One region of the Microbacterium algihabitans genome, then DNA from elsewhere that is predicted to be linked to it. Evidence: riboswitches for the same ligand, from Rfam matches in the RefSeq annotation. Region 1 holds a riboswitch; the other holds the start of a gene.
The links. Region 1 has a riboswitch for thiamine pyrophosphate ahead of thiM (hydroxyethylthiazole kinase). Riboswitches for the same ligand answer to the same signal wherever they lie in the genome.
Positions count from the first base shown of each region.

Region 2: another riboswitch for thiamine pyrophosphate. It lies ahead of RWH43_RS12830 (ECF transporter S component); the one in region 1 lies ahead of thiM (hydroxyethylthiazole kinase).

Region 1 covers NZ_JAWDIU010000009.1:28,739-33,994, forward strand. The annotation lists gene RWH43_RS17595 (DnaJ domain-containing protein) at 1-712, shown strand, start outside; gene RWH43_RS17600 (DUF5302 domain-containing protein) at 771-953, shown strand; gene thiD (bifunctional hydroxymethylpyrimidine kinase/phosphomethylpyrimidine kinase) at 994-2,433, opposite strand; gene thiE (thiamine phosphate synthase) at 2,430-3,074, opposite strand; gene thiM (hydroxyethylthiazole kinase) at 3,074-3,871, opposite strand; TPP riboswitch at 3,863-3,954, opposite strand; gene RWH43_RS17620 (SDR family oxidoreductase) at 4,105-4,770, opposite strand.
Region 2 covers NZ_JAWDIU010000004.1:245,507-250,762, forward strand. The annotation lists gene RWH43_RS12810 (hypothetical protein) at 1-102, opposite strand, end outside; gene RWH43_RS12815 (GNAT family N-acetyltransferase) at 231-725, shown strand; gene RWH43_RS12820 (energy-coupling factor transporter transmembrane component T family protein) at 752-1,537, opposite strand; gene RWH43_RS12825 (ABC transporter ATP-binding protein) at 1,534-2,982, opposite strand; gene RWH43_RS12830 (ECF transporter S component) at 2,982-3,623, opposite strand; TPP riboswitch at 3,615-3,725, opposite strand; gene RWH43_RS12835 (D-alanyl-D-alanine carboxypeptidase family protein) at 3,763-5,256, shown strand, end outside.

The DNA.
Region 1 (5,256 bases):
GGGTGCGACCGAATGGGGCGCCGGCTCCTCGGCATCCGCCCCCTCGCGCCCCGCCGACACCCGCCCGCGCGCGCGGTCGCACGGGCAGCCCGGTGGCTGGCGACGAGAGCGCTACCTCGATCTGATCCGCGAATGGGTGGGCCGCGGGGTCGACATCGCGGATCCGTATGATCCCGCGCTCGTGCGCTCGGCTCCCCCCGAGATCCGGCACATCCTGGCCGATGCGCTCGCCGAGGAAGAGACCGCGCGGCTCGTCTCGGAGCTCGGCATGGGCTACACCGTGTGGCACGACGTGTTCGCGGATCGCGACGGGCGCGATCCCGAGCAGAAGCTCGACCACCTCGTGCTCGGTCCGAGCGGCCTCTACGCGATGCTGAGCGAGGACTTCGGCGGCCCGGTCGGCGTGCGTCGCGGCGAGATCACCGGTCCGAACGTGTTCGGCTCGCCCGTGACCCAGCTCGTCTCTCGTGCACGCGTGATCGCCCGGTCGGCCGGCGTGCGGTTCAGCGGGGCGATGATCGTGCTGCCCGACGACGACGTGCTCGACGCCGTCACCGACCTCGGCAAGGTGCGCGGCACCCCCGTCGCCCTGGTCACCCGCAGCGCCCTGACGACCCTGTTGCGCCGCGGCATCACCGGAGCGCGGGAGGTCGGCGGCACGGAGCTGTTCGACATCCGCACCCGGCTGCAGCAGCGCGTACGGCACGTCTGAGCGTCGCGACCCGGCCCCGGCGGTGCTCCGACGCCGTGGGCATGCCTAGGGTGGGGGCATGAGTACCGACGAGACCTCGGGTGCCTCGGCATCCGAAGAGATGAAGCGAAAGTTCAAAGAGGCGCTCGCGAAGAAGAACGGCGCCCAGCAGTCGGGTCAGGCGCACCTCGACGGCCACTCGGCCGTGCAGGGCACGCACGCAGCCGTCACCAAGCGCGAGTTCCGACGCAAGAGCGGCTGAGCACCACGCTCGGCGCGGGAGGGGGCGGATGCCGATTCCGTCATCTCCCGCGCGAGAGCGGGGCCTCGAAGAAGTCCCTTTCGAGCGCCATCGAGCGGTCGTAGGCCGTGGCCATCGCCGCGCGCTCGGCCGGCGCGGCGCACCGTGCGGCGGCATCCACGAGCGTCGACGCGCGCGCCGATGAGGCCGCGAACTCCTCGTCGCCGTATGCGGTGAGCCAATCGGCGTAGGCGTGATCGGCGTCGAAGGTGCCGCGCCAGCGCGCCCCGATGTCGGTGTACAGCGCGAAGCACGGCAGGATCGCGGCGACCAGCACGGCGTAGGAGCCCGTGGTCGAGGCCGTGTGCAGGTGATCGGTGTACGCGAGGGTCGACGCCGCGGGTGACAGTCCTCGCGGATCGACATGCGCCTGATGCAGTGCCGCCTCCTCGTCGAGGCAGGACACCGACGCGGTCGCCCAGAAACGCTGTTCGTCGACGGTGGGAGCGAGGGCCGCCACCCGGGCCAGCACGCGGGAGTACTCGCGCAGGTACAGAAGGTCCTGACCCAGGTACCAGGCGAAGGCGTCTCGGTCGAGTGATCCGGATGCCAAGCCGCGCACGAATCCGCACGCGTCGACAGCGGTGCGCACATCTGCCGTCGCCCGCCACCGCTCGGCGCTGAACGACACGTCGAGGTCGATGTGCGGGCGCAGCTCGTGCAGATGGTCGATGGGGCCGTTGCCGCGTCCGACATGCAGGTGCTCGGCGTTCTCGAGCGCACCCGTGAGCCAGCGCTTCGCGCGGGTCAATGCGTCCGGCCACGTCAGGCCGGACGCGGCGAGAGTGGCCATCGCCGACGACAGCGAGCACCCGGTGCCGTGCGTGTGGCGGGTGGCGACGCGGACCCCTGCGACCTCGTGCACGCCGGTCGCGTCGACGATGGCATCCGGACTCTCGGCCCCCGAGAGATGGCCGCCCTTCAGCAGCACGCGGGTCTGCGCGCTCGCGGCCAGCGATCGGGCCTGAGCGACGGAGGCGTCCCACGTCGTCGCGCGGGGCTCGCCCACGAGCACGGCCAATTCGGCGAGGTTCGGGGTGACGAGATCGGCCCGACGGCAGAGCGACCGAACGGCGTCTTCGGCGTCGGTGTCGAGCAGGCGGTCGCCGCTGGTGGCCACCATCACGGGGTCGAGAACGACGAGGGGCGGTCGGACCTGCGCGAGCCAGGCATCGACGACCGCGACGATCGGAGCCGAGCCGAGCATGCCGATCTTCACGGCGTCGATCTCGACGTCGTCGCTCACCGCTCGCAATTGCGATTCGAGGAACTCCGTCGGAGGAACGTGCACCGCACGCACGCCGCGGGTGTTCTGGGCGACCAGAGCGGTGACCACGGCCATGCCGTATCCGCCGAACGCGGCGATCGACTTGAGGTCGGCCTGCACGCCGGCACCGCCGGTCGGGTCTGTGCCGGCGATGCTCAGCACACGCACGCTCATGCGTCGGCCGCCCACGCGGCGCGCAGGGCGCGGACGACCGATCCCGGGTCGTCTGCTGCGCACACGGCCGATACGACGGCCACACCCGCCGCTCCGGCCCCGCGCAGCGCCGCGACGTCGCCCTCGCCGATGCCGCCGATCGCGACGCAGGGAAGAGCGGTGGATGCCGCGATCTCGGCGAATCCCCCGATGCCGAGCGGAGTGGGATGGTCGGGCTTGGTCTGCGTGGCGCGGATCACGCCGACGCCGAGGTAGTCGACGGTCCGCGCGGGCAGGGAATGTGCCACCGAGAGGTGCGCGGCGGTGTTGGCGGTCCAGCCGATGAGGGCGTCGGAACCCAGGAGGGTTCGCGCGGCGTCGACGGGCAAGTCGCTCTGGCCGAGGTGGACACCGTCGACCCGCGCACCGCGCGAGCGTGCGGCGAGCACCACGTCGAGGCGGTCGTCGACGACGAAGGCGCAGCGCCCGGCGATGACGTCGGCGAGGTCGAGGGTGCGGGCGAAGAGCTCGCCGCCCGTCGCGATCTTCTCGCGCAACTGCACGACCGTGACTCCGGCAGAGACCGCGGCATCGACGATGTCGCGCAGACGGGGGAAAGGCACGCGGTGGTCGGTGACGAGGTGCAGCGACAGGTCGGGCATCATCGACCGCCTCCGGTACGTGCCTCGAGATCGTCGGGGCTGAGGGCGGCGAGTTCGTCGAGGAACGCCACCGCGAACGAGCCGGGCCCCCGTGAGGAGCGGGCCGCGCGTTCCGACGCCGCCGCCCATACGGTGCTCGCAGCGACGGCGGCCTCGAACGGTGCGGTGACGGCGGCGAACGCGGCCATCGCCGCGCCGAGGGCGCATCCCCCTCCGGTGACCTGGGTGAGCAGGGCGCTGCCCCCGACGATCCGCGTCTCGCGATCGGCATCCACGATCAGGTCGATCTCTCCCGACACCGCGACCGTCGCGCCGGTGCGTCCTGCGAGGGCGACGGCCGCGTCACGCGCGTCGCTGGGGGAGTCGGTCGCGTCGACTCCGCGGCCGCCCGCCCCTGTTCCCGCGAGGGCGAGGATCTCGGAGGCGTTGCCGCGGATGATCGCCGGTCGCGCCGCGAGCAACTCGTGCGCCAGCGCCGTGCGCACGGGGAGGGCTCCGACGGCGACCGGATCCAGCACCCAGGGAGTGCCGGCGACGACGGCCTCGCGTGCCGCGTCGCGCTGCTTGGCAGTCGGGGTGCCGAGGTTCACCAGCACGCCCCCGGCGATCCCGGCGAACATCCCGGCCTCGCCGGGGATGTCGCACATCGCGGGAGCCGCGCCGAGAGCCAGGAGTGCGTTGGCGGTGAAGTTCGTCACCACCGCATTCGTGATGCACTGCGTGAGCGGCGCGGCTCGGCGCACGGCCTCGAGGGCCTCTGCGGGGGTGGACGGAGACGACGACGTGCGAACGACCATTCGCGACATCCCTTCGCTAGTACGAACTAGATCAGGTTCGACGGGTGTGTTCTCAGCCCTGGCGGGCACCCCGTGTCACTGCGGGCGACGCTAGCACGAAGGCCGCGGCCGCGATCGCGTGCGCCGGAACGTGAGGGATACCGAAGGGGTCGGATGTGCTGGGGCAGGGGCGGCTGCGCCCCGGAACGGAGCGACGTGGCCACCGCCGCCCCGCGCGGGAGCGGGCGCGGGCCTCAGAACCGCGCCGAGAACCCGCCGTCGGTGTGGAGCAGCTGACCGCTGATCCAGCGCCCCTCAGGGGAGAGCAGGAACGCCGTGATCCCGGCGACGTCGCGCGGGGTTCCCATGCGACCGAGCGCGTGATGGGGCGTCAGGGCGTCGCGGGTCTCATCGTCCATCCAGCCGGTGTCGATGGGGCCGGGGTTGACGACGTTCGCGGAGATGCCGCGAGGCCCGAGCTCTCGAGCCGCTGAGATCACTATGCGATCGAGCGCGCCCTTCGACGCGCCGTACGGCAGGTTGCCGGTGGTGTGGTCGCTGGTGAAGGCGACGATGGCACCGCCCGTCTCGTCGACCTGCCGCGCGAACGCGGCGATGAGCAGCAGAGACGCCCGGGCGTTCACGGCGACGTGGATGTCGAAGCTCTCGGCGCTGGTGTCGAGGATGCCGCTCTCGATGTCGTGGGCGTGGCTCAGCACCAGCGCGTGCAGGGGGCCACGCTCGCGGGCGATGCGCTCGATCAGCTCGGTCGGTGCCGCCGGATCGGCCAGGTCGCACGGGTAGTCGCCGGAGGCGAGCTCGCTCGTGACGACATCCCACCCCTCGTCGCGGAGGCGCGGAACGATCGCGGCCGCGATGCTGTTCGCGCGTGCGGCGCCGGTGACGAGGGCGAGAGGCATGCGTCGAGCGTACGGTGCGTGCGCGTGCGCGTGCGCGTGCGGGTGCGGGCGGGTGCGGGCGTGGGGGAGCGAGGGCGATGGCGAGGCGAGCGCGGGGGGCGCCGCTCACCAGCGCTGACGCAGCTGCCGGGCACGAATGCGGGCGGGCGTTGGCGGGTGTGATGGCGAGGCGAGCGCGAGGCCGCGGGTGCCGCTGCTCAGCGCAGGCGCGCCTGCCGGGAGCGGGCGCGGGCGTGTCTGCTCGAGGCGAGCGCATCGGCGCTGGCGCGGGTGCGCCTGCTCGAGGCGAGGGCGTGTGTTCGATGCGGGTGCGCCTGCTCGAGGCGTGCGGGGAGGGAGGAGCGCGCGCGGGGAGGAGCGCGCGCAGGGAGGCGTGGGTGCGGGGTGGTGCGTGTGTCAGAAGGGTGGGGGTGTGCCGTTGTCGTCGGGGTCGGGTGGGGGTGGGTCGTCGGGGGTGAAGCGGACGGCGGGGGAGTAGGGGAGGGG
Region 2 (5,256 bases), on a different contig from region 1:
CAGCGTCACCCGACCGGGGGTTCCCAGACGCGGAAAGGCCACGAAGCCGACCGCGGTCGCGACCGCGACGCTCACCGCGAGTAGAGCGAACGACAGACCCATGACACCCCCGTCATCATTCTGCCCCCGTCGCGGGCGAACCCCGCAGCGCGGGGCCGGTTCGCGCAGGCGAGTGCGCACCGATCGTCGCGCGTCGGGCCGGCGCGGACCACCGGCCCTAGGCTCGTCGGGTGAGCGAGCCCGGGTTCCGTATCGAGAAGGTCGCCGTCGATGATCCCCGCGCGGTCGCCCTGCGGCGCGTGCTCGATGCCGATCTCGACGAGCGTTACCGCGACGCCGACGCCGACGACACCCCCGAGGTCGCCGCCAAGCGCGAGGCCGCTCTCGCGGTGCACCCCGAAGACGTGGTGGCGACGCTGCTCGCGATCGACGCCGACGACACTCCTCTGGGGCACGTGATCCTGAGACGCCTGGGCGAGGAGTGGGAGCTCAAGCGCCTCATCGTCACCGCCGGCGCCCGCCGCCGAGGGGTCGGCACCGCCCTGACCGAGACGGTCGTCGACCTCGCCCGTCGCGCGGGCGCGCGCCGCGTCATCCTGCAGAGCGGGCGCATGCAGCCCGAGTCGCTGCGCATGTACGCCGCCGCGGGCTTCACCCCGATCCCGGTCTACGAGCCCTACATCGAGACGATGCCGCGCTCGTTGTGCTTCGAGTACGTGTTCTGAGTCGTCGGTAGCCCCGCCGCCGACGCTCACGTCCCCACGACGCGGAACGCGCCCGTCGCCACCGCGGCGGCGAGCGCCAGAGCTCCCAGCGCGAGGGATCCCGCAAGGGCGGCGCCGTCGCGGCCGGACAGCGTCGACGGCCGCGCCCAGGTGCGCTCGACGTCGGCGCCGAACCCGCGCGCCTCCATCGCGGTGGCGAGCTTCGTGCCGCGGCGCACGGCGAACACGAGCAGCACGAACGCCATCGAGAAGAACCGACGGAGCGCCCCGCGGTCGCCGAGCCCCCGCGCTCGGCGGGCGAGGGTCATCGTGCGCCAGTCGTCGACGAACAGCCCCACGGTGCGCGCCCCGGCGAGCACGCCGAGCACGAACCGGCTCGGCAGCTTGGCCACCTGGGCGAGGGCGTCGGCGAGCGCGGTGGGATCGGTGCGGGCGAACAGCAGGATCATCGGTAGCGCGAGCGCGAGCACGCGCAGCAGCACGGCGATCGCGAGCACGATCGAGTCGTCGCTGATCGTGGCGAACAGGAACGAGCCGTAGACGGTGCCGCCGGGGCGGGCGTACAGCAGCATGCTCACCGCCGCGACGGGGGCGAACACCAGCACGGGCAGCATCCGCTTGAGCACCGTCGTCAACGGCAGTCCCGTGAGCGGCACGCACAGCAGCTCGAGCATCAGGGCCGTCGCGGCGCTCACCGCGTCGATCGAGACCAGCAACGGCACGGCGAGCACCACCACGATCGCGACCTTCGTCACGGGGTTCACGCCGTCGAGCCACGCCGTGCGCGCGGGGGCCTCGACCACGACGCTCACGCGGCCTCCCCCAGGCGGATGCGGTGCTGCCCGAGATGGCGCACCACGTCGGCGTCGTGCGTGACGGCGACCACCGCGCGCCCGCGTGCGATCTCGCGTTGCAGCAGGGCGACGAGCTCGGTCCAGCCGCGACGGTCCTGACCGAAGGTCGGCTCGTCGAGCACGATCACTTCGGGCGAGGCGGCGAGCACCGTCGCCACCGATAGGCGCCTCTTCTGGCCGCCCGACAGGGTGAACGGGTTGGCGAGGGCGAGGGGGGCAAGGTCGAGTCGCTCGAGCAGTTCGTCGACGATCTGCTCGACCTGAGCCGCCGGCATCCGGAGCGCTCTCGGCCCCACGGCGAGCTCGTCGCGCAGCGTCGACGCCAGGAACTGGTGCTCGGGCTCCTGGAACACCGTGCCGATGCGCGTGAGCAGTTCGGTGGAGCGCCAGCGGGACGGGCGCCGGATGCCGCGGGCCGCGAGCCCCGCCGCGGCGGTCACCTCTCCGCGGAGTTCGGGCAGGAGCCCCGCGAGGGTGAGCGCGAGCGTCGACTTGCCCGCGCCGTTCGGGCCCGTCACGACGGTGCCCGCGCCGGTGGGGACGATCAGGTTGAGGTCGGACGCGACGACGGTGCCCTTCTCGCGCCCGATGGCCAACGTCTCGGCCGTCAGCACGGCATCCGGATTCGACGAGGGAGCGGCGACCGGAAGCTCCACCGGGCGACCCGGGACCCACACTCCGGCGGCGGCGAGCGCGTCGCCATATTCCGCGAACACGCGATCGGGCGGGCCGTCGGCGATCAGCCCCCCGCCCGGCGCCAGCACCACGACCCGCGTCATGAGGTCGGCCCACACGGCGGTGCGGTGCTCGATCAGCACGAGCGTCGTGCCCTCGCGCGCGATGACGCCCTCGACGGCCGCGCGCACGTCGTCGACGCCGTCGGGGTCGAGGTTGGCGGTCGGCTCGTCGAGCAGCAGCAGTCCGGGGTGCATCGCGAGCACACCCGCGAGCGCGAGGCGCTGTTTCTGCCCGCCCGACAGCGCCTTCGTCGGGCGGTCGAGGGGCACGGTCAGACCGACGGAGGCCAGAGCGTGCGCCACCCGGTGGGGGATGTCGGATGCCGGCACCCCGAGGTTCTCGCACCCGAAGGCCACGTCGTCGCCCACCTTCGACAGCACGATCCCCGCCTCGGGGTCCTGCAGGACCAGGCCGATGCGTCCGCGTTGCCCCTCGGGCGCCCCGCCGTCGACGAGGATGCGCCCGGTCTGCTCCCCCTCGTCACTGCCTCCGAGCAGGCCCGCGAGACCGGCGAGCAGGGTCGACTTGCCCGCACCCGAGGCGCCGAGCAGCAGCACCCGCTCGCCGGGCTCGATGACGAGGTCGATCTCGCGCGTGGCGGGGAGCTTGCGACCGGCGTAGCGCCAGCCCCAGCCTTCGACGTCGACGCGCGCGGGATGCGGCATCAGACGTCGCGGCGGCGTTCCCGCCCGGCGGCGAAGCGGCTCAGCGCACCGGTGGCCGCCAGTGCACGCACGAGCAGCCAGCCGACCAGACCGGCCAGCAGCGCACCCGAAACCACGAGGGTGCCGAGGTAGATGAGGTTGAACTCGACGGTCTTGGCGATGTTCGGCGACGACCCGACGAACAGCTCGTTCAGCCACGCGCCGACGCTCGCGCCGACTCCGGCGAGCATGGCGACCGGCAGGGTGAATCGCAGGTAGAGGAAGGTGAGGAAGATCAGCTCGGCGCCGAGGCCCTGAGCCAGGCCCGACACGATCGTGAGCGGACCCCACACGTTGCCGATGAGGGCCGAGACGACGGCGGCCACGAGCTCGACCAGCAGAGCCGCGCCGGGCTTGCGGATGATCAGCCCGCCGACGACGCCGCCGATCAGCCAGATACCGACCGCGAGGCCCCCGAGACCGGGAGTGACGCCGTCCATGGCGACGAACCAGAGGCCGCCGACGGTGTTCCAGGCCCAGAACACCAGGCCGATCGCGACGCCGAGCACGGCGGCGACGACGATGTCGACGACACGCCACCGCAAGCGGTCCGAGGCGACGACCGTCGAGCGGTTCGCGGGGGCAGACGTGGACGTGTGCATTTCTCTCCTCCCTGCGCCGGCATGATCCGGATCAGGTTCGACGGTCGAAGCGTGGATTCGCTTCCTCTCAGCCCGGCTCACCGGACTCCCGTGGGTTGTGGTGACGAGTATAGGGGCACGCCCGGGGTAGCGTGGGCGGGTGAGCGAGCAGATCCCGGAGTCGCGACGCGCGCCGCGGAACCCGGACGAGCCGCTCGCCGCTCCGGCGGAGTCGGAGCAGACTTCGGATGCCGCTTCCCCGGCCGATCCGCGGGCTGCAGGTGCCGTCGAGGCCGAGGCGTCCGAGGCCGGGGCTCCCGTCACCGCGAGTGCCGCCGACGCCGAGGCACCCCGGACCGGCGCTGCCGCCGTCGCACCGGCCGCCGAGGGCGCCGAAGCCGAGGCGTCCCCAGCCACAACGACGCAGCCGTCACCGGCGGACGCGACGACCCCGCCGCCGACGACCGGCGCCTCGCCCGCGTCGACCGCCGCCACGGCATCCGGAACCTCCACCGTCATCGGAGCGCTCGCGTGGGTCGACCCCCACCAGGCAGCCGCTCCGCGCCCCGCCCCGATCTTCGTCGTCTCCGGATCGACCCTTCGCGCGGGCGATCTGCTGGCCGGAGGGCGTCGGCGCCGCCTGCGTCCAGCCACCGTCGTTCCGCCCATCCTCCTGCTCATGCTGGTCGCGGCATACGTCGCCGCGACCCTGCTCTGGCCGTTGAACGCCGCGGCTCCGACCGTGCGCACCGTCGCCGCGCAGCCGACCGCCGCGCCCACGGCGAACCCCGCGTGGCCGGCGCAGGGCGAAGCGGCGATCGCGCTCGACGGCATGCCCGAAACGCTCTCGACTCCCGCGAACGCCCCCGAGTCGATCGCGAGCATCACGAAGGTCGTCACCGCCCTCGTCGTGCTCGACAAGCTGCCGCTGGCCCCGAGCGAGCAGGGCGGCACGTACGCCTTCACGCAGGCCGACAGCGCCGACTACTGGCAGTACCGGGCGCGCGGCGAATCGTCGCTCGACGTGCCCGTCGGCGGCACGCTCACCCAGTTGCAGATGCTGCAGGGCATGCTCATCGCCTCCGCGAACAACTACGCGCAGCGCCTGTCGAACGATCTCTTCGGATCGGATGCCGCCTTCGCCGCCGCCGCGGAAGAGTACCTCGCCCAGCGCGGCATCGACGGCATCACGATCGTCAACCCGACCGGGATCGAGGCGGGCAACACCGCGACGCCCGCCGCCCTCATCGCCCTCGCCGAGCGCGCTCTCGCCAACCCCGTCATCGCCGAGATCGTGCGCACGCCCGAGCTGACGCTGCCGGGGGCGGGCACCTTCCGCAACGGCAACTCCCTGCTCGAGGATCCCGGCGTGATCGGTGTGAAGACCGGCACCCTCGACGCCTGGAACCTGCTGACGGCGAAAGACATCACCGTCGGCGGCACCACGGTGCGCGCCTACGCCGCCGTGCTCGGCCAGCCCGGGCCCGACAGCCGCAATCAGGCCAGCCGTGATCTGTTCGCGCGCATCGAGCAGGAGCTGCAGCCGAGCCCCTCGCTCACGGCCGGCACGGTCGTCGGCAAGGTCGAGTCGCTGTGGGCCCCCGACGTCGACGTGGTCACCGCCACCGACGCGACCGTCGTGCTCTGGAACGGC